2 regions of the Paenibacillus sp. FSL R5-0527 genome follow, and region 1 is predicted to be linked to the other one. Evidence: predicted binding sites of a transcription regulator. Region 1 holds the regulator's gene; the other holds the start of a gene.
The links. Region 1 encodes CtsR, which represses protease genes until heat stress. Its sites were predicted from a motif close to ATGGTCAATAAAGGTCAAACA; they were not measured.
Positions count from the first base shown of each region.

Region 2: a site for CtsR is predicted at 11,705-11,725, ahead of clpP (ATP-dependent Clp endopeptidase proteolytic subunit ClpP). Genes of this name have one in related genera too.

Region 1 covers NZ_JBBOYI010000001.1:7,043,104-7,058,295, forward strand. The annotation lists gene NYE69_RS31920 (PIN/TRAM domain-containing protein) at 1-630, opposite strand, end outside; gene NYE69_RS31925 (DUF1573 domain-containing protein) at 838-1,233, shown strand; gene pssA (CDP-diacylglycerol--serine O-phosphatidyltransferase) at 1,571-2,299, opposite strand; gene disA (DNA integrity scanning diadenylate cyclase DisA) at 2,352-3,428, opposite strand; gene radA (DNA repair protein RadA) at 3,442-4,809, opposite strand; gene clpC (ATP-dependent protease ATP-binding subunit ClpC) at 5,057-7,501, opposite strand; gene NYE69_RS31950 (protein arginine kinase) at 7,534-8,592, opposite strand; gene NYE69_RS31955 (UvrB/UvrC motif-containing protein) at 8,605-9,129, opposite strand; gene NYE69_RS31960 (CtsR family transcriptional regulator) at 9,362-9,820, opposite strand; rRNA gene rrf (5S ribosomal RNA) at 10,600-10,716, opposite strand; rRNA gene NYE69_RS31970 (23S ribosomal RNA) at 10,849-13,779, opposite strand; tRNA gene NYE69_RS31975 (tRNA-Ala) at 13,913-13,988, opposite strand; rRNA gene NYE69_RS31980 (16S ribosomal RNA) at 14,121-15,192, opposite strand, start outside.
Region 2 covers NZ_JBBOYI010000001.1:892,293-907,484, forward strand. The annotation lists gene NYE69_RS04100 (carbohydrate ABC transporter permease) at 1-452, shown strand, start outside; gene NYE69_RS04105 (FAD-dependent oxidoreductase) at 509-1,864, shown strand; gene NYE69_RS04110 (ABC transporter ATP-binding protein) at 2,493-3,467, shown strand; gene NYE69_RS04115 (ABC transporter permease) at 3,464-4,315, shown strand; gene NYE69_RS04120 (ABC transporter permease) at 4,312-5,118, shown strand; gene NYE69_RS04125 (ABC transporter substrate-binding protein) at 5,553-6,605, shown strand; gene uxaC (glucuronate isomerase) at 7,133-8,542, shown strand; gene ade (adenine deaminase) at 8,759-10,552, opposite strand; gene clpP (ATP-dependent Clp endopeptidase proteolytic subunit ClpP) at 10,914-11,510, opposite strand; tRNA gene NYE69_RS04145 (tRNA-Arg) at 11,812-11,886, opposite strand; gene NYE69_RS04150 (extracellular solute-binding protein) at 12,436-13,770, opposite strand; gene NYE69_RS04155 (ABC transporter substrate-binding protein) at 13,851-15,179, opposite strand.

The DNA.
Region 1 (15,192 bases):
TTTGAGCAAATCCGAGGAGTCGGCGATATGCTGCAGTTCCTCCAGCACAAATTCGGGAATCACGATCGTCCCCTCAATGAATCCGGTTTTGCAAATATCCGCGATTCTCCCGTCGATAATCACGCTCGTGTCCAAAATTTTATGTTCTTTAGACCCGTGTTCATCCTCGGGGACGGTGCCTCCCCATTTTCCCGATTTCCAGAATGATGACAATTCTTCCTTCTTGGCAAGTCCAACGCAAAGCCCCATGTACCCAAACAGCGCCGATACGGCGAACCGGGCGAAGCTCTCCAGAGATCCGAGCCAGGTCGCAAGCGGATAGACCATTAAAGAAAGAAGAAGTCCCGCAGTCAATCCGGTCGCGCCGGCCGCCATGTCATTCATCGGAATCCGGGTCAACGCGGCGATCCACGCTTTAATTCTCGCGGATACGACATCTGCAGCCAGCGAAAACAGGAACATGAACAGCGCGGCTCCGGCAGCCGCCATGATCAGGTTCACCGCCAAAGGGCTCATGCCATCGGACCAGGAACGAACCGGTTCCGGCATCACGCCCAGCAATCCGCCCTCGGTGTACCCGAACCATGCGCCGCACAGGCCGGCTGCGATCCGTAAGTATTTTTTCAGCACGTCTATCTTCACCTCCTGAATAACTATCTTCGTTATCCAGTATGATCCAAATTTTGGAGACGTAATCGGTGGAGAATAACTTTTTTTAGGAAACGGCAAACGGCCGATATGAAGGAGAAGGCCCATCGCTACGGGATTTCTGGTTGATAAGTGGGGAAAATGTGGCATATAATGAATTCAATTCATAAATATTGAGGTGGATGGATAATGAGCGCACCAAGCCTTCAGTCTTTTCAAGAACAAGTTTCCGAACTGTTGCTCCGTCACCGCAGTTTGCTGGATGTTTTGTCGAAAATGGGACAAACCAACGCGGCCGCCGTCCGTTCCGTGACCAAGTCCGTCACCGAATGCGGCTGCATCGAGCTGCATGCCACCAAGCAGGATTTCGAGCCGGGCATGGATTTGCAGCACGCGAAAGAGACGATTGCCAAGCATGTTCATGGCGAGTTATGCGAAAACTGCAAAGACGCCATTATCAATGAGCTCGGACGCAACCTTTTCTATATGTCCGCCCTTTGCAATTTGCTCGGGATTCAAATGGACGAGATCGTCGAGCGGGAATCCCAGAAATGCGCCACGTTGGGACTTTTCAATTTATCGTAAGGGACTGCTGGTGAAACGGAGGCGCTTAACAATCCACGAAACGCAAAAGTGCAGGCCATTTTCGCCTAAGTGCCCCTGAATCGGCTCGTCAAATGCAAATGTGCAGTTCATTTCCGGTTAAAAGTCACTTTTTCTTCAAATTACCGATATTCAGATGTACTTTTGCATTTCAATCGCCCAAAAACGGAGATTTGCGATAAATGAACTGTACTTTTGTATTTGGTCACAGAGAGGGTTTCTCATGCCGTAAAGTCAACCGCAGCATCGCTTATCATACTTATACTTAAAAAGGCATCGATCCTTCCGTCCGGCGGAGATCCATGCCTTTTTTCGCATATCAGCGTTTCGGCCGATACAATTCTTCCGTTTCGTTTTCGTCTCTTCGTTTACGGCGGAGCACCCTGCCGATATTTTGCCGCAGACCATAGGCGGCGTACAGCAGCAGCGGAATGAAAATCAGCTTGGAAAGCTGATCCGGAAAAGCCACGGCGAGCACAACGGCGGCGATGACGACGATGGGCGTATATACGACCGCTTTTTTCGGCAGGCCGATTTTTTTGAAATTCGGATACCTGACGGTGCTGACCATCAAATAAGACAACAAAACCATGGCCGCTGCGCAATAAACCGCCGAGATATCTTTATTAAACAATGACAGGGTGGCCGCCACACCGCCCGCCGCCGGGATCGGCAATCCGACAAAATATCCCGGAGCTCCCTTTTGCACGTTGAACCTTGCTAATCTCAAAGCTCCGCACATCGGGAAAAGAGCCGTCACCACCCACGCCAAACCGGGCTGAAGTTCCGGAAAAGAGACCAAATACATTATCAGTGCAGGAGCGACACCGAATGAAATAATGTCCGATAAGGAATCGAGCTCTTTGCCGAATTCACTTTGGGCATTCAGCGCCCGCGCGACCCGTCCGTCCAATCCGTCGAGCAGCATGGCGACGATCACCATAATGGCCGCTAAGCTGTAACGTCCTTCCAGCGCCATTATGATCGCCAGCATTCCGAGCAGCATGTTCCCCAAGGTGAACATGTTCGGAATCGATTTCGTAAACATTTCTTTCACCTCGAAAGATATTCCCGAACAACATCCGCAGATGATAGGGGAATTAAATTTGTCTGTCAATGAATACCTGTTCCTGAAGGCGTTTCAGCCCTTCCTTGATCGCCCGTGCCCGAACTTCGCCGATCCCGTCCACCTCGTCGAGCTCCTCGATGCTGGCCATCATGACGTTCGGCAGCTGATGGAACCGCTCCACCAAATTGTGAATGATCACGTTCGGCAGACGCGGGATTTTATTCAGCACCCGGTAGCCGCGCGGAGAAATAAGTTCCTCGGACGTCGCCATCGCTGCGGGATAACCGAGCAGCCGGGTAATGTGATTGTCATCAAGCAGTTCGTCATCAGTCGACCGCTTGAGGCCCAAAATAATCTCGCGAATCGCCTCGTCGCTGTCTTCTTTGGCGTAGTCTTTATACAACAGCCAAGCTTCTTCCTCCATATTGCTGACGAGCTCCTCCATCTGCATGCTGATCAGGCGCCCCTCCGTCCCGAGCTCGTTAATGTACCGCTTGATCTCCATCTTGATGCGGATCACCATCTCCACCCGCTGAATCACGTTCACCACTTCGGGCAATGAGACCAGCTCCTCAAATTCGGAGGCGGTTAAATTGGTCAAAGCCTGATTGAGCACCGCTCTGTATTTTTCCAGCGTTTGAATCGCCTGATTCGCTTTGGTCAAAATAACGCCGATTTCCTTAAGCGCGTACCGGATGTTTCCCTGGTACAGCGTAATGATGTTGCGGCGCTGGGAGATGGAAACGACAAGCTTGCCGGTCTGTTTGGCCACCCGTTCGGCGGTGCGGTGACGTATCCCCGTTTCCGCGGAGGAGATGGAGGAATCCGGGATCAGCTGCGTGTTCGCGTACAGAATCCGCTTTAAATCTTCGCTGAGGATAATCGCCCCGTCCATTTTAGCGAGCTCATAGAGATAGTTCGGTGAAAAGTCGCAGTTGATGGAGAAGCCCCCCTCCACGACCTCCATCACCTCCGGGCTGTAGCCGACGACGATCAGCCCCCCGGTTTTGGCCCGGAGCACGTTTTCGAGCCCGTCGCGAAAGGCCGTCCCCGGAGCGACTAGCCTCAGCAATTCATTCATTTTTTCCGTTTGGGTAGTTTCTTTCATCATTCAATGCCCCCTAATCTAACGCAACAGCTAGCGCATCTGCAACGGTATTTACGCCAATCAACTCGATTCCTTGCGGTCCTTTCCATCCTTTCATGCTCTTCTCCGGCAAAATCACCCGCTTAAAGCCCAGTTTGGCCGCTTCCTTGACCCGCTGCTCGGCCCGGGACACCGCCCTTACCTCGCCGGTCAAGCCCACCTCTCCGAAAATGACGTCGTACGGCTTGGTCGGTATATCGCGGAAGCTGGACGCCACGCTGACGGCGATCGCCAGGTCCACCGCCGGTTCATCCAGCTTGGCGCCGCCGGCCAGATTGACGTAGGCGTCCTGATTTTGCAGGAACATGCCCATTCTTTTTTCGAGCACGGCTAGAATCAGGTTCATGCGCTGATGATCCACGCCGGTCGCCATCCTGCGCGGGGAGGGAAAATGCGTGGCCGCAATTAAGGCCTGCAGTTCCACCAGCATCGGCCGCGTTCCCTCCATGCTGGCCACGACCGTGGAGCCGGCCACCCCAAGCGGCCGTTCCGACAGGAACAGCTCCGACGGGTTGGCGACCTCGGTCAGGCCGGATTCATTCATCTCGAAAATGCCGATTTCGTTGGTCGAGCCAAAACGGTTTTTGACCGCCCGCAGCAGGCGGTAAGAGTGATGCCGTTCCCCCTCAAAATAAAGCACGCAGTCGACCATATGCTCAAGCAGCCGCGGGCCGGCGATCGCGCCTTCCTTGGTCACGTGTCCGACCAGCACGGTGGCGATTCCCTGCCCTTTGGCGATGCGCATGAACCGGGCCGTGCATTCCCGCACCTGCGATACGCTGCCCGGCGCGCTGGTCACTTCCGGCAGGTACACCGTCTGAATCGAGTCGATGACGAGAAAATCCGGCGCAACGCCTTCGATCGCCTCTTCGATGCCGTCCATGCTGCTTTCGCACAAAACGAACAGTTCGGGAGAAAGCGCCCCGAGACGCTCCGCCCGCAGTTTGGTCTGGCGTACGGATTCCTCCCCCGAGATATACAATACTTTAAGCCCGGACCGGGCCAATTCATGAGACGTTTGCAGCAGCAGCGTCGATTTGCCGATTCCGGGGTCTCCGCCGACGAGCACCAGCGACCCGGGGACAACTCCCCCGCCAAGCACCCGGTTCAGCTCACCGATTCCCGTTTGAATCCGGGGTTCCTTGCCGCTCTCTATATTTATGATCGAAAGCGGCTTTTCTTTCGCATGAAATAACCCGGAATTCAGCCCTTGCGTTTTGACGGTTTTCACCGTTTCCTCCACCATTGAGTTCCACGCGCCGCACCCCGGGCACTTGCCGTACCATTTGGGCGATTCGTAGCCGCATTCGCCGCAAAAAAACTTTGTTTTTACTTTAACCATTTATCTCTCCTTCTCATCGACGCAAAATATGACAAATCTTGCAAATCCGGTTCCGCTGATGTATATTCAAATTTTACCATTCTTTGAGAATTCACGTAAAGTTTTTAAAGCCTTTGCAAAAAAAGAAACTGGATGAAAAAAAGCAGCTCCAAAGCACCGTTTGGAAGCTGCCTTTCATATATTTCATCGGCTTAAACATGGTTCTTTTTTAGGCCATACGCAAAAGTCAAGGACTTTTTAGCCTGATTTACGCATTTTTGACAAAAGTTCCTGTGCGCTCTACGGTCAATTCGCCGTTCTGTTCGTCGATCGTCAGCGAATCGCCTTTCTTGACATTGCCAGTTAGGAGCTCTTCGGACAGGCGGTCCTCGATGTGCTTCTGGATCGCCCGGCGCAGCGGCCGCGCCCCGTAAGCGGGATCGTAGCCCTCTTTGGCCAGGAACGCCTTCGCTTTATCGGTCAGCGTAAAGTCAACGTCATATTCACGGAGCCGCTTGCGCAGCTCGTCGGACATAAGCGAGACGATTTGACCGATATGCTCTTGCTCCAGCGAGTGGAACACGATGATCTCGTCGATCCGGTTCAGGAACTCCGGACGGAAGCTCTTCTTCAGCTCTTCCATCACTTTGCCCTTCATGTTGTCGTAATCCGCTCCCGCATCCTGCACCGCCGTGAATCCGAGGCGCGTATTGCGCTTGATCGCTTCAGCGCCCACGTTCGAAGTCAGAATGATCAGCGTGTTGCGGAAGTCGACGACCCGGCCTTTGGAGTCGGTCAACCGGCCGTCCTCCAGCACCTGCAGCAGGATGTTGAACACTTCCGGATGGGCTTTCTCGATTTCATCGAGCAACACGACGGAATACGGTTTGCGGCGCACCTTCTCGGTCAGCTGGCCGCCTTCTTCATAGCCGACGTATCCCGGAGGCGCTCCGACGAGGCGGGCGGTCGAATGTTTCTCCATGTACTCCGACATATCGATGCGGATGACCGCATTTTCGTCGCCGAACATCGCTTCGGCCAGTGCCCGGGCCAGCTCGGTTTTACCGACGCCTGTCGGACCAAGGAAGATAAACGAACCCATCGGCCGTTTCGGGTCCTTCAGGCCTGCGCGAGCCCGGCGGATCGCCCGGCTCACGGCTTTCACCGCTTCATCCTGGCCGATCACCCGTTCATGCAGAATGCTCTCCATATTGAGCAGGCGTTCCGTTTCTTCTTCCTTCAGCTTGTTCACGGGGATTCCCGTCCAGCTGGCGACAACCTGGGCGATATCTTCCGGCGTCACTTCGGAATCGGTGCGGCCTTGTTTTTCTTTCCATTGGTTTTTCGTCAGCTCAAGCTCTTCGCGGATCTTCTGTTCGGTATCACGAAGCGCCGCCGCTTTTTCGAATTCCTGGCTTTGTACGGCCGCGTCCTTCTCCTTGCGGATGTCCTCGAGCCGGCTTTCCAACTGCTTCAGATTCGGCGGTACCGTATAGGTGTTGAGCCTTACTCTGGACCCGGCTTCATCGATGAGATCGATCGCTTTGTCCGGCAGGAAGCGATCCTGGATATAGCGGTCGGACAGCTTAACGGCTTGATCAATCGCTTCATCGGTGATTTTCACGCGGTGATGCGCTTCATAGCGGTCGCGCAGCCCGTGCAGAATTTGGATCGCTTCTTCCACCGACGGCTGGTCGACCGTAATCGGTTGGAAGCGCCGTTCCAGCGCGGCGTCTTTTTCGATGTACTTGCGGTACTCATCGAGCGTCGTCGCCCCGATGCACTGCAGTTCGCCGCGGGCCAGCGCCGGCTTCAGGATGTTCGAAGCGTCGATCGCGCCTTCCGCGCCGCCGGCCCCGATCAACGTATGCAGCTCGTCGATGAACAGGATAATGTTGCCGGCCTGGCGGATTTCGTCCATGATTTTTTTCAGGCGGTCTTCAAATTCGCCGCGATATTTGGTTCCCGCTACGACGGAGCCCATATCGAGCGTCATGACGCGTTTGTCGCGTAGCGTTTCGGGAATTTCGTTGTTGATGATTTTTTGCGCCAAGCCTTCGGCGATCGCCGTTTTACCGACCCCCGGCTCCCCGATCAGGACCGGGTTGTTTTTCGTCCGGCGGCTGAGCACCTGAATAACCCGTTCAATTTCCTTGCTGCGGCCGATGACCGGATCAAGGTTGCCTTCCTTGGCGGAGGCCGTCAAATCGCGGGCCAAGCTGTCCAGGGTTGGCGTATTGACATTGGCCGGCGCGCCGTGATGGCTGGAGACGGCTTCGCTGCTGCCGAGCAATTGCAGCACTTGCTGGCGCGCCTTATTCAGGCTGATGCCAAGGTTGTTCAGTACGCGCGCGGCGACACCTTCGCCTTCACGAATCAACCCGAGCAAAATATGCTCCGTGCCGACGTAAGTATGGCCCAGCTTGCGCGCTTCGTCCATCGACAGTTCGATTACTTTTTTGGCGCGCGGCGTATAGGCGATATTGGTGGGCTGCTCTTGTCCGCGGCCGATTAAGGTTTCAACTTCGTCCTGGATTTTCTCCAGGCCAAGTCCGAGCCCGATCAAAGCCTTGGCGGCAATGCCTTCGCCTTCGCGAATGAGGCCAAGCAGCACGTGCTCTGTGCCGATATTGTTATGTCCAAGCCTTACGGCTTCTTCCTGAGCTAAGGCCAGCACCTTCTGGGCGCGTTCCGTAAATCTTCCAAACATCATCTTCTCCTACACCTCCATAGTTAATTTACCCTTTATTTCCCCATTCGTTCACGAATGAGTTTGGCGCGGTACATATCCCTTTCTCCCGGGGACATGCTCCCGCTGAATTTCTTTTGCAAAAAACCAGGCTGCGTGAGCACGTTTAATTCGTTCAGCACCTCCGTGGGTACCGAATCGATCAGTCCGAGATCCACGCCGAGCCGGACGTCGGACAGCCGCTGCGCGGCTTCTTTGGAATCGATGATGGCGGCGTGCGACAATATCCCGTAGGAGCGCATCACCCGGTCCACCATCCGAAGCCGAGATTCCCCGATCAGCTTCTCTCTGGCCGTTTTCTCATGCTGAATGATCTGCAGGACAACCCCGTATAAATTTTCTATAATCTCCGCTTCGCTTTGTCCTAGTGTAATCTGATTTGAGATTTGAAACAAGTTCCCCGTCGCTTCGCTGCCTTCCCCGTAGATGCCGCGCACCGTCAATCCCACCTGCGACACCGCCGACAAAATCCGGCTGATCTGCTGCGTTAGTACCAATGCCGGAAGGTGCATCATCACCGAAGCCCGCAGGCCGGTGCCGACATTCGTCGGGCAGCTGGTTAAGTAACCGCGGCGATCGTCAAAAGCGTAATCGACATGAGCTTCAAAAATATCGTCGATCGCCGTCGCTTTCTCCCAAGCCTCCTGCACCTGGAATCCCGGATACAAACATTGGATTCGCAGGTGGTCTTCTTCGTTCACCATAATGCTGAGACTTTCGTCTTCACTGATGAACACCGCCCCGTTTCTGGCTTCGTTCGCCAGGTTGGGGCTGATCAGGTGCTTTTCCACCAACACCCGTTTGTCAAGCTCGTCGAGGTCCGCAAGCAGGACCGGATGAAGCTTGCCGTAGGACTTCAAGCGCTCGTCGGACAGCACGGTCTGCAGCTGCTTCAGCACCTCTTCCGACTGCTGGTTGGTGGCCAGCATCGGGAAAGGCTGGTGCTGGAGGTTGCGGGCGATCCGCACCCGGCTGCTGATGACGATGTCCGACTGTTTGCCCTCCCGTCTCATCCACTCGCTTAGCGGCTGTTCTGTAAAACGGAGTTTTGACACCCTGCATCCCTCCTACTCTGCGGAAATATTCTTCTCAAGCTCGCGGATCTGGTCCCGCAGCGCTGCGGCTTCTTCGAATTCTTCCTGAAGGATCCGATACTGCAGCTCGCGTCGAAGATCGTCGAGCTTGCGTTTGACTTGAATGTGGCCGCCGGTCCGCTTCGGCACCTTCCCGACATGGACCGTGTTGCCGTGAACTCTCTTGAAGAGCGGGTCCAGGCGGTCGTTAAAATATTTGTAACAAGAGCTGCAGCCGAAACGGCCGATTTTGCTGAACTGGGAGTAGGTCATGCCGCATTCTTCACAGCGTACGCTTTCGGGACTTTTGGTTCCGGAAATCTGGCCTTTGCTTGACGGGCTCAAATCCAGGAAACCCGACAGCAAGTTGTGGATCGAAAAACCGCCCGAGGTCCCCGGAAGCATCTCCCCTTTTTCACGGGCACAGGCCTCGCAAATGTGAAACTCCGTCTTTTCCCCGTTCACGATTTTGGTGAAATGCAGGGTTGCCGGGCGCTTGCCGCATTCTTGACATTGCATAGGTGTCCCTCCTTTATGGGATAGACTGCTTAAAAAGGTAGTTCAAAAAGTCCGCTTTTGATCACGAAGTGAATTCAAGAAGTAACTCGGCATCGAATCTTGAATTCAGCCGGGCCCTCCGGTGCTCACGTACCCAAAACGTACGCTCCGCTCCTCGGTCCCTGGCTTCATCCAACCTTCTCGGTGCTGAAAACCGAACTTTTTGAACATGCACTTAAACCTAACGCTGCCCCTAACTCAACAAAGCAATCAGCATCGCTTTCATTAGTTTTGCCCGAATCTGGTCGCGGTACGGCAATTTGATCGCCAGGACGTCACGGGAGATGGCGGAACGCATCAGCGCCGCTTCCCGGCGGCTTAAGAACCGGGCTTCTTCCAGTTGATAAATGAGCCCTTCGGCCGCGGTCTGCCCGATCTCGTCCCCGATCGTTTGCTGCAGGTGGGTGTGCAGCGAGGTTGGACCCGGCAGCTCAATCCGCCGAATCCGCACGTAACCGCCGCCGCCGCGCTTGCTTTCGACAAGGTACCCTTTCTCCAGCGTGAACCGTGTGCTGATCACGTAATTGATCTGCGACGGCACGCAGGAAAACTGGTCGGCAAGATCGTTACGCTGAATTTCTATCGTTCCTTCAGGACTTTCATGCAAAATACTCTTGAGATATTTTTCAATGATATCTGAGATATTACGCATTCACTCATCCTCCATTGTTCCAAACGTGAAGCTCCTAAAAACTCATGCTGTACTGTTCTACCGGCTATCAGCAGCATATGCCGCCACCGGGCTTCTGTTGACTTTGACTTTCTTTGACTTTATTCTCATTATACCATATTTTGATCATTTGCCAAGAGGGTTTCCCCAATCAATTTCAGTGTGATCGACCAGGGGCGAAAATATTCGTGCTCCAGGGGCATCAAAAAAGCGAAAAACGCAGCATCCGGCCCGTTGGACTTGCTTAATCGGTTTTTCGACATTTTAGCGGAACAAGCTTGGCCCCTTCTGACCTGTAACGTACTCAAATGACATTAAACGTCATTACCCGGGGATTTCCCGCTAATACTGCAACAAACTCTAGTCTGACAGATACATTTCCGACCACGAAACAATTCTAACGGTTGCCACAACCGCTATTTATTCCAAAAACGTTGATTTCAAACTGTAACGGATGCCACGTCGCTTATTTCACTGAAACCCGGCTGATTTTGCTTAGATTCAGGCAGATAAGGGCGCTCATAACCGCTAGAATTTCGAAAAGGCCCTTTTTCGTAAAATAGCCGCTACTGCAACCGTTAGAGTTCCGATGGGCAATAGGTGGGCAACAGTATTGATTCGAAAAGCTGGGTTTTTAAATAATGTCGGAAATATCCGCTCGGAGTCTGCTGTATAACGTAGTACCCATCCATCTCATCCCGCAGCGGCATTCCGACAATGCAAAAAAACACCGCCGATCACTCGGCGGTGCTCTTCTTCATGCTTGGCGGCGTCCTACTCTCCCAGGACCCTTCGGTCCAAGTACCATCGGCGCTGGAGGGCTTAACGGTCGTGTTCGGGATGGGTACGCGTGGAACCCCTCCGCCATCGCCACCAAACGATTCAAGGTTAATCCTTGAAAACTGGATACGAAACTTGATTTGCGTGTTAGCCCCTATTCAGTTCCCGGGGTCCCCGAAAAGTAATCGGAATTACCTTCGAAGCCTCGCGTCACTTTTTGGGGTATCATTTTGGATAAGCCCTCGACCGATTAGTACCTGTCAGCTCCATGCATTGCTGCACTTCCACCTCAGGCCTATCAACCTCGTCGTCTTCAAGGGGTCTTACTAATTGGGAAATCTCATCTTGAGGGGGGCTTCACGCTTAGATGCTTTCAGCGCTTATCCCGTCCGCACTTAGCTACCCAGCTGTGCTCCTGGCGGAACAACTGGTACACCAGCGGTGCGTCCATCCCGGTCCTCTCGTACTAAGGACAGCTCCTCTCAAATTTCCTGCGCCCACGACAGATAGGGACCGAACTGTCTCACGACGTTCTGAACCCAGCTCGCGTACCGCTTTAATGGGCGAACAGCCCAACCCTTGGGACCTACTTCAGCCCCAGGATGCGATGAGCCGACATCGAGGTGCCAAACCTCCCCGTCGATGTGGACTCTTGGGGGAGATAAGCCTGTTATCCCCAGGGTAGCTTTTATCCGTTGAGCGATGGCCCTTCCATGCGGTACCACCGGATCACTAAGCCCGACTTTCGTCCCTGCTCGACTTGTCAGTCTCGCAGTCAAGCTCCCTTTTGCCTTTGCACTCTGCGAATGATTTCCAACCATTCTGAGGGAACCTTGGGGCGCCTCCGTTACTCTTTAGGAGGCGACCGCCCCAGTCAAACTGCCCGCCTGACACGGTCCCCGTACCGGCTTACGGTACTGGGTTAGAACTCCGATACGATCAGGGTGGTATCCCAACGTCGCCTCCATGGAAGCTTGCGCTCCCACTTCCTAGGCTCCCACCTATCCTGTACAAATCGTATCAAAGTCCAATATCAAGCTGCAGTAAAGCTCCATGGGGTCTTTCCGTCTTGTCGCGGGTAACCTGCATCTTCACAGGTATTAAAATTTCACCGGATCTCTCGTTGAGACAGCGCCCAAGTCGTTACGCCATTCGTGCGGGTCAGAATTTACCTGACAAGGAATTTCGCTACCTTAGGACCGTTATAGTTACGGCCGCCGTTTACTGGGGCTTCGGTTCACAGCTTCGGGTTTAACCCCTAACCGCTCCCCTTAACCTTCCAGCACCGGGCAGGCGTCAGCCCGTATACTTCGCCTTGCGGCTTCGCACAGACCTGTGTTTTTGCTAAACAGTCGCTTGGGCCTTTTCACTGCGGCCCCCTCGAGCTATTCACTCTACCGGGGCACCCCTTCTCCCGAAGTTACGGGGTCATTTTGCCGAGTTCCTTAACGAGAGTTCTTCCGCGCGCCTTAGAATTCTCTTCTCGCCTACCTGTGTCGGTTTGCGGTACGGGCACCTTCTCCTGGCTAGAGGCTTTTCTCGGCAGTGTGAGATCATGACCTTCGGTACTGTAAATTTTCCCTCCCCATCACAGCCCAGCCTTACGGTGTGCGGATTTGCCTACACACCAGCCTCACTGCTTGGACGGGGCATTCCATCGCCCCGCGTCACTACCCTCCTGCGTCACCCCATCGCTCATAACGGATTACGGTGGTACAGGAATTTCAACCTGTTGTCCTTCGACTACGCCTTTCGGCCTCGCCTTAGGTCCCGACTTACCCTGAGCGGACGAACCTTCCTCAGGAACCCTTAGGCTTTCGGCGGATCAGATTCTCACTGATCTTTTCGTTACTCATACCGGCATTCTCACTTGTGTACTCTCCAGCGCTCCTTACGGTACACCTTCAACGCATACACAACGCTCCCCTACCCCTGATGCAAAGCATCAAGCCATAGCTTCGGTGGTGTGTTTAGCCCCGTTACATTTTCGGCGCAGAGTCACTCGACCAGTGAGCTATTACGCACTCTTTAAATGGTGGCTGCTTCTAAGCCAACATCCTGGTTGTCTGTGCAACTCCACATCCTTTCCCACTTAACACACACTTGGGGACCTTAGCTGATGGTCTGGGCTGTTTCCCTTTTGACAATGGATCTTAGCACTCACTGTCTGACTCCCGGTGAATCAGTCTATGGCATTCGGAGTTTGACTGAGCTTGGTAACCCTTGCGGGCCCCGCACCCAATCAGTGCTCTACCTCCACGACTGTCACACCGAGGCTAGCCCTAAAGCTATTTCGGGGAGAACCAGCTATCTCCGAGTTCGATTGGAATTTCTCCGCTACCCCCACCTCATCCCCGCACTTTTCAACGTACGTGGGTTCGGGCCTCCAGTGCGTGTTACCGCACCTTCACCCTGGACAGGGGTAGATCACACGGTTTCGGGTATACGCCTGCAAACTCATTCGCCCTATTCAGACTCGCTTTCGCTGCGGCTCCGGCTTCTCGCCTTAACCTTGCTTGCAAACGTAACTCGCCGGTTCATTCTACAAAAGGCACGCCATCACCCATATAGAGGGCTCTGACTTCTTGTAAGCACACGGTTTCAGGTTCTGTTTCACTCCCCTTCCGGGGTGCTTTTCACCTTTCCCTCACGGTACTGCTTCACTATCGGTCGCTAGGGAGTATTTAGCCTTACCAGATGGTCCTGGCAGATTCATACGGGGTTTCACGTGCCCCGCACTACTCGGGATCCGTCTCGGAGGGCGAAGACTTTCGATTACAGGGCTTTTACCTTCTCTGGCCGGCCTTTCCAGACCTGTTCGTCTAACCTCTGCCTTTGTAACTCCATGTGAGACGTCCCACAACCCCGAAGAGCAAGCTCTTCGGTTTAGGCTAATCCGCGTTCGCTCGCCGCTACTGACGGAATCACTATTGTTTTCTCTTCCTCAGGGTACTTAGATGTTTCAGTTCCCCTGGTATGCCTCTTCACCACCTATGGATTCAGTGATGAGTGACTAGGTATTACCCCAGCCGGGTTTCCCCATTCGGACATCCCCGGATCGATGCTTGCTTACAGCTCCCCGAGGCAGTTTCGTTGTTCGCCACGTCCTTCTTCGGCTCCTAGCGCCTAGGCATCCTCCGTGTGCTCTTAGTAGCTTAACCATGATTTTTCCCGAAGGAAAATATCAAACCACTAGATCTTCACTTGTTTTGACACAAGTTCAGCTAAAAGGATTGTTCTAAAACGCAAATTTCGTTTCGTTATCCAGTTTTCAAGGATCAATGATGAAATATATGGTGGAGCCAAGGAGGATCGAACTCCTGACCTCCTGCTTGCAAGGCAGGCGCTCTCCCAGCTGAGCTATGGCCCCGCAAATTCCATCAAAACTGAACAAATGGGAAACACGTCAATAAGGTTGACTTTGCAAGCAAAGTCTCATTAATTGCCCGCTAACGCGGACCGTATTTGTACCGTTCCGTAACAGGAACGAGGTACTCCATAGAAAGGAGGTGATCCAGCCGCACCTTCCGATACGGCTACCTTGTTACGACTTCACCCCAATCATCTACCCCACCTTCGGCGGCTGGCTCCTTGCGGTTACCTCACCGACTTCGGGTGTTGTAAACTCTCGTGGTGTGACGGGCGGTGTGTACAAGACCCGGGAACGTATTCACCGCGGCATGCTGATCCGCGATTACTAGCAATTCCGACTTCATGCAGGCGAGTTGCAGCCTGCAATCCGAACTGAGACCGGCTTTTCTAGGATTCGCTCCAGATCGCTCCTTCGCTTCCCGTTGTACCGGCCATTGTAGTACGTGTGTAGCCCAGGTCATAAGGGGCATGATGATTTGACGTCATCCCCACCTTCCTCCGGTTTGTCACCGGCAGTCACTCTAGAGTGCCCAACTTCACTTGCTGGCAACTAAAGTCAAGGGTTGCGCTCGTTGCGGGACTTAACCCAACATCTCACGACACGAGCTGACGACAACCATGCACCACCTGTCTCCTCTGTCCCGAAGGAAAGCCATATCTCTACAGCGGTCAGAGGGATGTCAAGACCTGGTAAGGTTCTTCGCGTTGCTTCGAATTAAACCACATACTCCACTGCTTGTGCGGGTCCCCGTCAATTCCTTTGAGTTTCAGCCTTGCGGCCGTACTCCCCAGGCGGAGTGCTTAATGTGTTTACTTCGGCACCAAGGGTATCGAAACCCCTAACACCTAGCACTCATCGTTTACGGCGTGGACTACCAGGGTATCTAATCCTGTTTGCTCCCCACGCTTTCGCGCCTCAGCGTCAGTTACAGCCCAGAGAGTCGCCTTCGCCACTGGTGTTCCTCCACATCTCTACGCATTTCACCGCTACACGTGGAATTCCACTCTCCTCTTCTGCACTCAAGCCGTCCAGTTTCCAGTGCGACCCGGGGTTGAGCCCCAGGATTAAACACCAGACTTAAACAGCCGCCTGCGCGCGCTTTACGCCCAATAATTCCGGACAACGCTTGCCCCCTACGTATTACCGCGGCTGCTGGCACGTAGTTAGCCGGGGCTTTCTTCTCAGGTACCGTCACTCCTGT
Region 2 (15,192 bases), 6.2 Mb from region 1:
TTATGCGGGAGCTGGGATGGATCAATACGCATTTGCCGTTGATTATTTTGCCTGTGTTTGGCGCGGGCGGCGTGTTTGGGGTGTTTGTGATGCGCCAGTTTTTTCTGGGGATTCCGAAGGAGCTGGAAGAGGCGGCGATGATCGACGGCTGCTCGCGGCTGCGGATTTATTCCACGATCATGCTGCCCTTGGCGAAACCCGCAATCGCTACGTTGGTTATTTTCACGTTTTTAACAAGCTGGAACGATTTTTTTGATCCGCTGATCTTTATCAACGACCGCAAGCTGATGACCTTGCCGCTGGCATTATCGCTGTTTACCGACGAGTCGGGGACGTCGTGGCATCTGCTGATGAGCGCTTCGGTTATGGCGACCTTGCCGCTGCTGATCGTGTTCTTTTTCGCGCAGAAGCAGTTTATCGAAGGGGTGTCGATGACGGGACTGAAGGAATAGTGGGGGAAGAGTAGTTCCGTTTACTTAAGGAAAGAGCACAGAGAGGAGCAAGAAAAATGCACACCAGGACACGGATCATGGAAGCGGACGTGGTGGTTACCGGTGCGGGACCGGCGGGGATTGCCGCCGCCATCGCTGCCGGCAGGCAGGGGGCCAGCGTCATCCTGATCGAACGGTACGGGTTCGTCGGCGGGATGTCTACGGCCGCCGGGGTTTATCCTTGGATGACCTTCCACACGCAGCGTGGGGAACGGGTCATCGGCGGCATCGCCCAGGAGATTGTGGAACGCCTGATGGAGCGCGGCGGCTCGCCCGGCCATCTGCGCGATACCGTTGGCTTCGTGCACACGTTGACGCCGTACCATCCAGAGATATATAAGGTGCTGGCCGTTGATATGCTGCGCGAAGCGGGGGTGAAGCTCGTCTCGCACAGTTTTGTCGACGAGGTGCAGCGAGAGGGCGAATACATCCGGTCCGTGACCCTTACCGGAAAATCGGGGCGGATCAAGGTGAGCGGTGCGATGTTCGTCGACGCGTCCGGAGACGCGGACGTCGCCTATTTGGCGGGAGCGCCGACGCTGCAGGGGCGCGAGGGCGACGGGCTGGCGCAGCCGATGACGATGAAGTTCCGGATGCGGGGCGTTGACGTGGAGGCGATTCGGAAGGCGATGCTGGCCGATCGCGAAAATTTTTACCACAAGACGCCGTTTGCCGAGCTGGAGATGGGAAGTATTCCGCTCACGGGGGTTTCCGGTTTTTATAAGGAATGGAAGGCTGGCGGGGTGCCGATCAACCGCGATCAGGTCCTGTTTTTCATCGGGCCGGAGAAGGACGAGGTGCTGATCAACTGCACGCGGGTTCAAGGCTTAAGCGCGACCGATGTCGAGGAACTTACTTTGGCGGAGGAGGAAGGGCGCAGGCAGGTGCTGATGATGGCGGAATTTTTGCAAGCGCGGGTGCCTGGGTTCGCCGAGGCTTCCATTTCTTCGGTCGCGCCCCAGATCGGAATCCGAGAGTCGCGCCGGATCGACGGTTTGTACCGGTTAACGATGGAGGATGTGGTGGCGGGACGGCATTTTGAAGACGGCATTGCGAAGAGCGGCTATCCGGTTGACCTCCATGATCCGTCAGGCAAAGGGGTCATGGCGGCTACCATCGAAAATGACGGCTCCTACAGCATTCCTTACCGCTGCCTGGTGGCCCGAGGGCCGGTGAATCTGCTTGCGGCGGGACGCTGCATTTCCACCACGCATGAAGCGCTGGCGACCACGCGCTTGACGCCCAGCTGCATGGCTACGGGAGAAGCGGCGGGTACGGCGGCGGCTCTAGCTTGCAAAGCGGGGATCGCCGCGGCGGAAGTGGATGCAGCGCTGCTCCGGGAGTTGCTGCAGGCGCAAGGGGCTATTGTGTGAAGGGGGACGGGGGCTGCCGCCCCCTTCTTATACCATAGGCGGATTCGCGGGAGGCTGGATGCAAAAAATCAGGCGGCCCGAGGCCCCGTCTGGGACCTTTCACCGGAAAATAGCGGCACTTTATGGCCCTATTTTTCGGGTTGGAGCCTGATCTGACCATTAGCGGAATTTTTTGTTCTTATTTTCCAATGGATCGTGCAAAAAGCGGCTAATTCACTACGATTCGGAAAAATAACGACATTAATGTCCTCTATTTCGCTCGCAGTGGGTAATTTCGCCGAAATAGCACCATTTTTTACCCTTATATTTCTCCCTGAGTATTTCAACAAGCTAAATCAATATGTTCATTGGCTTCCTATCTTCTCCTCTGTGTAAAATCCCCAGAAAAGTGTTGTAACCCGCGCCAAAACAAGGTATAGTGAATATGCAAAAAATGAATCGCTGAACCTGCTAAAGCCATACCAATGGATATGGCTTTTTTTTCTTAAGATAAATGTAAGTGTATGCTTCGAAGTTGCCGCGTCTTTTTATCATAAGAAAAACGCCGCTAAACGCGGTTTTACTTCCTGTGGGAGCGCGCCGTGGGGCGTTTTCCCATGACAGAACTACTAAAGGAGTTGATGCATCGATGATTGAACTGGCTGCGGTGGAAAAACACTTTGCGGGTCAGGTTGTCGTGCATCCGCTATCGCTCACCATAAAGGAAGGGGAATTCCTGACCTTGCTGGGCCCGAGCGGCTGCGGCAAGACGACGATTTTGCGCATGATAGCGGGATTTGAACAGCCGACGTCGGGAAAAATTCTGCTGGATGGGACCGATCTGACGAATCTGCCTCCCAACCGCCGGGATTTGAACCTTGTGTTCCAGCATTACGCCTTGTTCCCGCATATGACGGTAGAGGAAAATATCGCATTTGGTTTGAAAATGAAAAAAATGCCGGCAAAGCAGCAGAAGGAACGCATTCAAGAGGCGGTGGAGATGACGCAGTTGACCGCACTTGTCAAGCGTTATCCGCATCAGCTGTCCGGCGGGCAGCAGCAGCGGGTGGCCATCGCCCGGGCGATCGCCAACAAGCCCCGCGTTTTGCTGCTGGACGAGCCGCTCGGAGCGCTCGATCTGCAGCTGCGCAAAAGCCTGCAAGCCGAGCTGAAACAGTTGCAGCGCAGCCTGGGCATCACGTTCGTGTATGTAACGCACGATCAGGAGGAAGCGATGATGATGTCCGACCGGATCGTCATCATGAACAGCGGCCGGGTGGAGCAAATCGGCACGCCGCGGGAAATTTACGCTACCCCGGCAACGCTGTTCGCCGCCACCTTTGTCGGCGAGAACAATATCTTTTCGCTGGACGGGCGGCTGTTCGCGGTGCGGCCGGAGAAGCTTCGGGTCACCTCCGGCAGCGGCATCGGCAACGCGAAAAGTACCGGCGAAGTGCAGGATGTGCTTTATTTGGGGAGCGTTCATAAATTGATCGTCCAGCTCGATAACGAGCCGATGACCGTTTCGATCGTGCTGGATGCGGCGGATGACCATCCTTATCAAATCGGTGAGCAAGTTGGGGTGGATTGGAAGCCGGAGGACGAGGTGATCATCGGGCCATGAAAAAATCAAGCCTGAGCCTGCTCCCGGTTCTGCTGTGGCTGAGCCTGTTTCTGGTGGTTCCGATGCTGATCGTCGTGGGCATTTCCTTCATGGGCCGCGACAGTTTGGGCAATGTGGTGCTGGACTTCAAATTCGACGCCTACGCCATGTTTTTTGATCCGCTTTATTTGGGGATTTATTGGGATACGATCGTTTTGTCCGTGCTGACGACCGTTTTCTGCCTGCTGCTCAGCTATCCGCTGGCTTATTATATTGCGAACGCCGGGCCGCGCATGCAAACCTGGGGGCTGGTGCTGATTACGGTGCCTTTTTGGATCAATTTCCTGATCCGCACCTACGCCTGGGTGCTGCTGCTTCGCACCCAAGGGGTTGTCAATGAACTGCTGCTGGACTTCGGTTTGATTGCCGAACCGCTGCAGATGCTATATACGCGGGGCGCGGTGCTGCTCGGCATGGTATACACGTTTATTCCGTTTATGGTACTGCCGATCTATGTCGCCCTGGAGCAGATGGACAAAAAGCTGCTTGAGGCCGCCAGCGATTTGGGCGCTTCGCGTTGGCGGGCGTTCTGGCATATTACGCTGCCGCAGACGAAATCGGGGATTATGACCGGAGCGGTGCTGGTTTATGTTTCGACGACCGGCATGTTCGTCGTCACGGACATTTTAGGCGGCGCGAAGTCGGCCATGATCAGCAATATCATTCAGAGCCAGTTTCTGGGGGCGCGTAACTGGCCGTTCGGCTCGGCGCTGTCGGTGATCTTCGTCATCACCTCGCTGATCCTGATCGGACTGTTCAACCGGGCGATGACCTCAAGGTACCAAACCGCGCGGGAGGTGCGCTCATGAAAACGAAAAGCCATCCGCTGCTGGGCATCCATGCCCTGATCATGATGATTTTCATTTATGTGCCGATCGCTTTTATCGTCGCCTATTCGTTTAACAGCTCGAGGCTGGCTGCGGACTGGAGCGGGTTTACGTTCGAGTGGTACGTGTCCTTGTTCGACAACCGGCATGTGATGGAGGCGCTTAGCAACAGCTTGACCGTAGCGGTCGTTTCCACGATCGTTTCCACTGTGCTGGGCACTTTGGCCGCGCTGGCCATGCGCAAGGTCGGCAGAAGGACCAAGGCCGGTATGGGCGGGCTGTTGTATATGCCGATTATCGTCCCGGATATTATTATGGGTTTGTCCTTGCTGGTGCTGTTTACTCAGCTTCATATGCCGCTGGGCAAACTAACGATTATGATCGCACACATCACGTTCAGCTTGTCATATGTTTACGTCGTCGTCTCGACCCGGCTGTCCGGCATGGGCAGCCAGCTGGAGGAAGCCGCGCAGGATTTGGGCGCCGGGACCTGGCAGACGTTCCGCCACGTGACCCTGCCGCAGATTTTGCCGGGCATCATCTCCGGAGCGTTAATCGCTTTTACGCTGTCGCTGGACGACTTTATGGTTAGCTTTTTTGTCAGCGGACCGAATTCGACAACATTGCCGATTTATATCTACGGTCAGGTGAAACGGGGTATTTCCCCGGAAATTAACGCGCTATGTACGATTTTGATCCTGGTCACGGTAACGCTGATCTTCCTCGCTCAATTTGTGCTAAACCGTGGCAAGGGGCAAAAAAAGCAGTCGGTGCTGCCGTTTTAGGTTTTTTGACAGACTTAAACAAGTGCGCGATTGCTTATGAATCTGGGCAAAACACCTTGATCGGAGCATAATAGCGGCCGTGGAGAACGTCAGTTAGGCCAATACTGTTGTGTCAAATCTAATCTCACAAGATCCATTTGTCTAGCCACAACACTTCTAACGGTTGCCACAAGCGCTATTTGTTCCAAAAACGGTGATTTCAATTTGTAACGGTTGCCATGGAGCTTATTGCGCCGAAAATCGGTAATTTTTGCTTGGATTTAGGCAAATAACGGCGCTCGCAACCTTTAGAATTTAGGAAAGGCCTTTTTTCGGCAAATAGCCGCTGCTGCAACCGTTAGATCCGTTCCGGGAAGCTCTTTCGGGGAATCTTGGGCAAAAGTGAATGCAACGCAACAATAAGATGATGAAAGAAGAGGAAAGGAGACTGAGAATTGAAAAAAATGAAATGGGCCGGCTTGCTGCTGGCGGTAACGATGATGGTGGGGCTGCTGGCCGGTTGCGGCGGCGGCTCGTCTAAGGAGACGCTGAACATTTACAGCTGGGCGGACAACTTCGATGAGGAAGTGCTGGCGCAATTCGAGAAGGAATACAATGTGAAAATCAATTACGACGTGTTCGCCAACAACGAGGACCTGCTGGCCAAGATCAAAGCCGGCGGGGGCGGTTACGACTTGATACAGCCTTCCGACTACATGGTGGCCACGATGATCAAGCAGGACCTGCTGGCTCCGCTGGACATGGCCAATATTCCGAATTTCGCAAACGTAGCTGACGCTTATAAAAATCCATCATACGACCCCGGGAATAAATACTCGATCGTGTATACTTCCGGCGTAACGGGGATCGCTTACAATAAGAAGTATGTGAAAGAGGAAATCAACAGTTGGGAAGACCTGTGGAAACCCGAATACGCGGGCAAGGTGATCCTGCTGGACGACAACCGCGAAGTCATCGGCATGGCGCTGAAAAAGCTCGGTTACTCCAACAGCTCGACCAATGAAACGGAAATCACCGCGGCTGTCGACGAGTTGAAAAAGCTGCTGCCGAGCGTGCTGGCCTTCGACACCGACAATATCAAGCAAAAGATGATTCAGGAAGAAGGCTGGATTGCGACGGTATGGTCCGGGGACGCTTCCTATATCGCCAAGGATAATCCGGATGTTGCTTACGTGGTGCCGAAGGAAGGCGGTACGATCTGGTCGGACAACTATGCGATTCCGAAGGATTCCAAGCACAAGGAGCTGGCCGAGAAATTTATCAATTTCATGCTCGATCCGCAAGTCAGCGCGAAAAACTACGAAGCGATCGGCTACAGCGACCCGAACACGAAAGCGGCGGAATTCCATAGCCAGGAATATATGAACGACAAAATGATCAATTTGACCAATGATGAGCTGTCCCGCACCGAGTGGCTCGGCGATGTGGGTGACAAGCTGCAAGTTTACGACCGCTACTGGACGGAATTGAAGAGCGGCCGCGAGTAACGGTTGACGCAGGAACGGATAGGAACAGTGTCATGGATTTCCCGAGGCGGGGACCGTGGCGCTGTTTTTTTAAAATTCCGGTCATTGTAGAGGGCGATGCGCAGGTAGAGAGGGGAGAGAGGAGGGGCATGGGGACTAAGGGACACCAGCGCCGTTATTTGAGGAAAAACGGAGGTTTGCAAAATGTAACGGACACAACTGCACTTATTTACCTCAAAGCGGCCTGGATGAACGGGTTTTAGAGCGAAATAGGGTCATGTGTGTCCGTTAGAGCATCGCCCAAAGTTTAGAAGAGCCTCCAATCGCACCAAAGTAGAGGTCAGAGCCATTAATAGAGCTAGAATAAAAAGGACGCCGTCAGGCGTTTTTCTTATAGCGGGGCAAATCAGTTTGAACGGTCTAAAGAGAGTTTGTTCTTGCGTTTCGGGATAAAACGGTTACAATTAAATCAACTAGTAATGTTAACGTTAACATGCATTTGATATTATGGAATCTATGAGGCTGAAAAACGAAGGGAGCACGGGGAAATGGCCAAAACGTTTCTGGGGAAAAATTTTTTGCTGAACAGCGATACGGCGAAGGAGTTGTATCATCAATATGCCAAGGAGCTGCCGATCATCGACTATCACTGCCATCTGAGCCCGCAGGAGATTTACGAGAACAAGAAATTCCGCAACATTACCGAGGCCTGGCTGGGCGGCGACCATTACAAGTGGCGGGTGATGCGCGCCTGCGGCGTTGACGAGGAACTGATCACCGGCGGGGCGGACGACTACGACAAGTTCCTGGCATGGGCGAAAGTGGTGCCGCAGCTGCTCGGAAATCCGCTGTACCATTGGACGCATCTGGAGCTGCAGCGGTTTTTCGGCATCGACGAGCTGCTGAACGCACGGACGGCGCCGGCGATTTGGGAGCGGGTCAATGCCCTGCTGCAGGGCGAGGGGTTCGGCGCGCGGGATCTGATCAAGAAATCGAAGGTGACCGTGATATGCACCACCGACGACCCGGCGGATTCGCTGGAATATCATTCCAAAATCAAAGAGCTGGAGGATTTCGACTCGAAGGTGCTGCCGAGCTTCCGGCCGGATAAATTTCTGGAGATCAACCGCGATACGTTCAAACCTTGGCTAAGCAAGCTGGAAGCGGCGGCGGGCAAAGCGGTGGACAGTTATGGCGCGCTGCTGGAGGCTCTGCGGGAACGGATCGAATTTTTCCATCAAGCTGGGGGCCGGGTGTCCGACCATGCGCTGGACACGATGGAATACCAGGAGACGACGTTGCGGGAAGTGGAGGCCATTTTCGACAAGGCGCTCAAGAAAGGCAGCGTCACCCCGGCGGAGGAGCGGAAGTATAAGTCCTACACGATGCGTTTCCTAGGTAGGGAGTACGCCGAGCGGGGCTGGGCGATGCAGCTGCACATCCATGCGCTGCGCAACACGAACAGCGCGATGCTCAAACGCCTCGGACCGGACACCGGCTACGACGCGATCAATGACGGTCCCGTCGCCGCCGCGCTGGCCGGCTTGCTGAACGCACTGGAACGTGACGGGGCGCTGCCGAAGACGATTTTGTACTCGCTGAACCCAAACGACTATCCGGCGCTCGCCAGCATTACGGGCTGCTTCCAAGGCGGCGGCGTCCCGGGTAAAATCCAGTTCGGCACCGCCTGGTGGTTCAACGACAACAAGGACGGGATGATCGAGCAAATGAAGACGCTCGCCAATCTCGGCGTGCTGGCGCAGTTCATCGGCATGCTGACCGATTCGCGCAGCTTCCTGTCCTACACGCGGCACGAGTACTTCCGCCGTTTGCTCTGCGATGTGCTCGGGGACTGGGTGGAGCGGGGCGAAGCGCCTAAGGATTTCGAGCTGCTCGGCACCATGGTGACCGATATTTGCCACAATAATGCCAAACGGTATTTTGCGTTTCCGGAATAAAAGAACGAATGGACGCTTCATGTCCGTTAGCGATCAAACACATCGCCATTGCGCGAAAAAACCAGCCGGCAGGGGGATTTTCTGAGCCGGCTGGTTTTATGCTTTAAGCGATGATTCGAATATTTCGGCGGCACCCGGCCTTATAGCCCGTATACATGCAGCTATCGTCTTGCCGTAAATATGCCGCAGTTTTTTCGTCCTTCTGCCGCCGTTATTCTATACGATCTCCACCGGGATCAACTGGAACTCGTTCACGTCCGCGAGCCCGCGGTTAGTAATGCGGAGCTCCGGAATGACCGGCAGGGCGATCAGCGAAAACGTCATGAACGGCGCGTTCAGCGGGCACCCGAGCTGCTGCCAGGCGGCCTCCAGCTGCTTGACCTGCGCGGCCACCGTTGCCAGCGGCTGATCGGACATCAGGCCGGCGATCGCCATCGGTACGGCGGCCAGCACCTGACCGTCCTGCACGGCGATCATGCCGCCGCCCAGCTTGGCCAGCTCGTTCGCGGCAAAAGCCATGTCCTCTGTGTTGGCGCCCATCACGAGCAGGTTGTGGCTGTCATGCGCCACCGTCGAGGCGACGGCGCCTCGCTTCAGCCCAAACCCGCGGGCAAACGCCAGCGAAATATCGCCGGAGCCGTAATGGCGGTCGAGGCAGGCCAGCGTGAGGACGTCCTGCGCCAGGTCCGGCTGAATGAACCCGCCCTCTACCTTCAGGCGGGCGGTGCCCTTTTGCGTGCGTGCGCTGTTTTCGATCACGTCGACGACATGCACGGTCGTCTCGCTCCGCCCGCTTTGGCTGGCCAGCAAGAAATCGCCCGGCTTCAAAGGGCGGGCCAAATGCACCGAATTGCGCGCCCGCTCCGGATACGGATACGCCGGGAAAGGCACGCGCAGCTCTCCGCTATCGTAAACGACGGTCCCGTCCGCAATCACGGTGGACGGCTCCATCCGCTTGAGATCGGCGATCAGCAGCAGGTCGGCGCATTTTCCCGGAGCGATGCCGCCTACGTCGCCGTCCACCTTGAAATAACGGGCCGTGTTGATCGTGCTCATCTGAATCGCGGTGACCGGGTCCACGCCTTCCTCAATCGCGCGGCGCACGACATGGTTCATGTGGCCTTTCTCGATCAGCGTCTGCGGGTACACGTCGTCGGTGACCAGCATGATGTTCGCCGTATCCGCGTGATCTTCGGTCACCACCTTGATTACTTCCTTGACGTCATGCCAGGCGGAGCCCTCGCGGATCATCAGATGCATGCCGAGGCGCAGCTTCAGCAGCCCCTGCTCCCGCGTGACCGTCTCGTGGTCGGAGGTGACGCCGGAGGCGATGTAAGCCTGCAGCATATGCTCATCCTCACTAGGGAAATGGCCTGTCACCGTTTTTCCCGCTTCCATCGTCGCCCTTATCTCTCCGCTCATTTTGCCATCCCCGTAAACGACGCCAGGGAAGTTCATCACTTCGCCCAGCCCCTCTACACCGTCCCAGGTCATGCCTTCGGCGATGTCCTTGGCTTCCAGCGCCGCCCCGGCGTCCTCCAAGTGGTCGGTGGCCGGCACGCAGGACGGGAACGTGGTGAACACCTTGAGCGGCAGTCCCCGGCCTTCCTCATGCATCCAGCGTACGCCTTCGGCGCCGAACACGTTGGCGATTTCGTGCGGATCCATGAAGACGCCGGTCGTCCCTTTGGCCAAAGCGGCCTTGGCAAACTCGGTCACCGACAGCATCGTGCTTTCCACATGCATATGGCCGTCCAGCAACCCCGGGGCGATGTAACGTCCCACGGCGTCGATCACGGCCGTCTCCTCGCCGATCGTATGCCCGGCGTCCCCAACGTAAGCGATGCGTCCTTGGGCCACGGCGACATCCGTATGCGGCAGAAGCTCCCCGGTGTAAACATTAACTAAGGTGCCGTTTTTGACGACCAAATCGGCTTTCTTTTTCCCGACGGCCACTTCCGCCAAAACCCGGCTTACCTCGTACAGCTTTTTTCTTGCAGCAGGTTTCATTCCCCGGTTCACTCCTTTACTGTTCGCTAAAATAGCGCCTTAAAACTCTTCAGTTCTTACGCCTAATCATAACAAAAAAGGCCGCCCTTAGAACAGTGGAGACTGTTCAGGGCAGCCCTTGCCTTTAAGAGGTTGTTCAAAAAGTCCGCTTTTGATCACGAAGTGAATCAAGAAGTAGTTCGGCATCGAATCTTGAATTCAGCCGGGCCTAAGCATATGCTTACGAAGCATGTTTCCTGCGGAAACATTTCAGGTGCTCACGTACCCAAAATGTACGCTCCGCTCCTTACGTCCCTAGCTTCATCCAACCTTCTCGTTGCTTAAAACCGAACTTTTTGGACACGCATTTTAAGGCTCGGCCTTAAGCTTTCGCCGGATTTACTTTTTCGATGACTTGGTCGACCAGGCCATACTCTTTGGCTTCGAGAGCGCTCATGAAGTAGTCGCGGTCGGTGTCTTTTTCGATCCGTTCCAGCGGTTGGCCGGTGCGTTCCGCGAGAATGTGGTTCAGCTTGTCGCGCATCTTCAGGATGCGGCGGGCCCGGATTTCAATATCCGTTGCCTGGCCTTCCGCGCCGCCGAGCGGCTGGTGGATCATGATCTCGCTGTTCGGCAGGGCGTAGCGCTTGCCAGGAGCGCCGGCGTTCAGCAGAAACGCGCCCATGGAAGCGGCAAGGCCGACGCAGATCGTGGAGACGTCCGCTTTGATGAACTGCATCGTATCGTAAATGGCCATGCCTGCGGTAATCGATCCGCCGGGGCTGTTGATGTAGAGGGAGATGTCCTTCGTCGGATCTTCCGCATCCAGAAACAGCATTTGAGCGATGATGGAGTTGGCCACGACGTCATTGACTTGCGAGCCCAGGAAAATGATCCGGTCCTTAAGCAGTCTGGAATAAATGTCGTAGGCGCGTTCGCCGCGGTTGCTTTGTTCAACGACCATAGGAATATAACTCACCGATAAAACCTCCTTAAATTTGGAGTGGCTGCAGGCAGTTATCCGGCTTCCGGCGTATGTATGGGCCACTTCACCCGGATCGCTTGCACGGCAGCTTCTCGCTTGGGATGAGATTGCTTTAAAATCGGTTCGATCAATCATCAGAATTGACGGAAACGATCGATTATAACCTCATCATAAACAATTTATTCGCAAAAGTCAAAGATAGTCAAACTCAGGGGATAAAAAAAGCCCAATGTCATTGATACAGTCATTCAGGCGATGAAATTCAGCGTTCGGTTATTAGGCAGTTAGTTAAGTATGGCGCGCCCGCGAGGAATCGAACCTCGATCTCAGGCTCCGGAGGCCTACGTCATATCCATTGGACCACGGGCGCAAATTGCAAATTTAGCGTGCAAAATTGATTATATGGTATCGTCAAAGGAAATGCAAGTGGTATTTATTAGCATGGGCAAAATTCGCAGCAGACTAGCGCTGGCTTATTATGCGCTGAACCGCTTTTGGATAATCACTGCCGTGCCTTATGCGCTTTCGAAATTCAGGTTTATTTAACTTCTTAATTCAGTAATTAAACTAAAAGTAAGGGAAGTGTAGCTTTCAATATGCCTAAACTGGCAAGAACAACAAATAGCACTATAATGGGTGCAAGTATTTTGTTGGGTAAGTTGAATTTATTTGCTACCCCTATAAAGAGTGATACCATTAGCAAAAATAAGATAAAGCAAAGAATGAACAATTTGCTTTCTTTGATAAATAAAGTATAAAGTTGATACTCATTAATAGATAGTGCTTGAATTTGCTGAATCTCTCGAGCAGAAGAATTTCGAAATGTGTTAAAGCGCAGGGAAATCCTCTTTTCAATGTAAACAGATTTTTTATTGTCCTAAATAAGTTTTTGACGGGTGGTCGTGATTGTGGTCCGGCATTATTGAATATCACCTTGTTTGTTTTTCTTTTTTTGCTCAAGGGTGAGAAATGCGGTGTCCACAGCCTCTTGTCCCTTCACTTCCACCTCGGCAAGTGCCTCATCCAAGGTTATTTCATTTTGCAGATGCTTGTCCAATACGACTTGGGCAGCATCTTGAAAGGCGTTGAGGATCTCGGCATCAACTTGGGTATACAGGTCTACATAATTAGGATTTGCTTTAAGGGTGTAAAGAGGAGACAATTCATGATCTCCAACCGGTTCCACGTACTCGGTTACAGCAGGCAGCCCGTAATTTGGCTGGTTTTTGGCCAATAGTTGGCTGTTTACCGGATCTCCGGCTATAAATTTAACAAGTTTCATCGCTTCGGCTGCGTGTTCTGTGCTTGAAGAAACGCCAAAAAAGTCAAATATTTCGTAGAAATTCATATAATCCGGATTCAAAGGGTCCACCGGAGCTGTAACCATTCCCCAATCGATCAAAGTAGCTCCTTCAAAATGGGAGAACGGCTCGAAATCATATGCAAAAGCATTGGAACTAACGGTCATGGCGGCATTTTCAGTTAAAAACTTGGGGTGTTCCATCGAATCGGGTTCTTCTCCCTGATCATAAACCGCCCCGGCGCGAAAAGCTTTCACCGCTGCTTTCCAGATGGACTTCCATTTATCCGTATTCATCGTGACTTTCATGGTTTTTGGATCGAGATAAGTCAGGTTTTCCGTTTGACCGGCTTTTAAAATAAAGTTCATGGTAACATTGCGATAATAGTTCATTTGTATTCCGTAAAGGGACTCTCCTTGATCATCTTCTGTCGGGAACCGTTCGGCTAATGCAAACACCTCTTCCCAGGTCATTCCGTTTTGCGGGTATGGGATATGATAAGCATCAAATAGCTTCTTGTTATAATAAAGCGCCTCGCTATGAAAAGTAGGCGGAAGAGCATAATACTGGCCGTTATCCGACGCAGCTTCCAAAAGTGACGTAACAATCGGAGAAAGGTCGCCGGATTCCGATCCATTGGTGAATGGGGGAGAAATCGGTTTTAATATCCCCTTTTCAATAGCCGTCTTATATTGCTCCATACCATTGATGTAAATAACATCAGCTCCACGATTCCAACCCGTTTCTTCGGATACCGGATCACTTGGAATCACTTGAACATCGATATTGGGATATTTGTTTTCAAAAGCATAGCCAAAGTTAACATAAAATTGCTTGGCGGACGGATAAGCAACTTTGAGGACGACAGGCTCCTCCGGCTGACGCGTTTGGCAGCTTGACAATAAGACGGTTATAAGCGCCAAGCCTATAAATGTACGCGTTATTTTATACATGTTCTGATCCCCTTTGTTATAAACGGGTGCAGGCTAGGAAAGCTTGTTCCGGCGACTCCCGACCTTCCCGCACAAGAAATTTACTCGCTGGACAGCATGCGATCAACGTAGGCATTGATCAGGTTATACGCCTGCTCGGAAACGGCATTTTCTTCTTTTGAGGGCTGCAGCATGTAGAAGGATTCGATATTTTTGTCGGCATTCCCTAATGAAATATAATCGGCCAGCGAAGAAAACCCGTATACGGAACGGTATTCCCACTCCGCCACTTTGCCGGACAAGAAAAATCGGATCAACTCCCAGGCCGCCTCAGTTTGCGTCGAGTTGGCGGGAATCGCCCAAAGTCCCTCTAACGAAATATGATGGCTGATTTCCGGAGAGCCTGGACTGACCGGCATGGTGACCAGTTTCCACTTGATTTCGGAGCCTTGCTGCTCTACAACTTTAAAATCTTCGTAATTAACCACGGCCATCGCGTAGTTTTCTGTAATGAAGGCGTTTTGGTTTATATCGTTGATGGCGATATTTCCGCGTTTTAACGGTTCCTTCACCAATTTTAAAATTTTGCTCCATGACGGACTATCTAAAGTGAGCCTGTCCGTATGTTCGTCGTATGCCCGAAGGCTTTCGGTTCTCCCTATATCAATCAACCAATCGGCCGCAGACGGATAGGGTAAGGTTAGGCCTTTCGGAAATCGATTGGCCAACATAATCGTATCCTTCCAAGACATTTGGTTGCCGGGATATTCCACACCGTATTGATCAAACAGTTGTTGGTTGTAAACTATAGCGCTGCTGAAAAAGGAAGGAGGCAGTCCGTACAGTTCGCCGTCGCCGTAATGTTTCGTTAACTCGACGACACCGGGGATCAGCGTATCCAAAGGAAAGGAATCTCGGGCAACATCATCGTCAAGCTTTTGGAGCAATCCGCTTTCAGCGGCTTCCCGAAAATCATCGCCAGACAAATAAATCAAATCTACTTTATTGTTTTTCATCCATTCTTGTAATGTCACTTTTCCTTTGACGAGATCGTTCGTCGGAACGACGGTATAGTGCAAATTCGGATATTCCAGCGCCAATAGAGAGGCATATCTGTCATCGAAATGTTTTTGCGAGAAGTAACCGATATTTAAACTAAAGCTAACCTCTTTATCTTTAAGAGAAGACGTGTCCCCGGCACAACCCGATACAATCGCCAAATTTAAAGCCATGAAAAATAACAGCAATCCGCGCAATTCCCGAACCTCGTTTCCAATAAATTCTATTACTTTAACTATTTTATAGTAAATCCGAATGCAATACCTGTAAATTAAAAAAATCCGGCTCATGCGTTGTCTAAATTCATTCTTAGGGCGGTGTTTATTGGACAACCCTACCGACAAAACTAAAATGGGATGGACAAGAAGCACAGCGATAAAACGG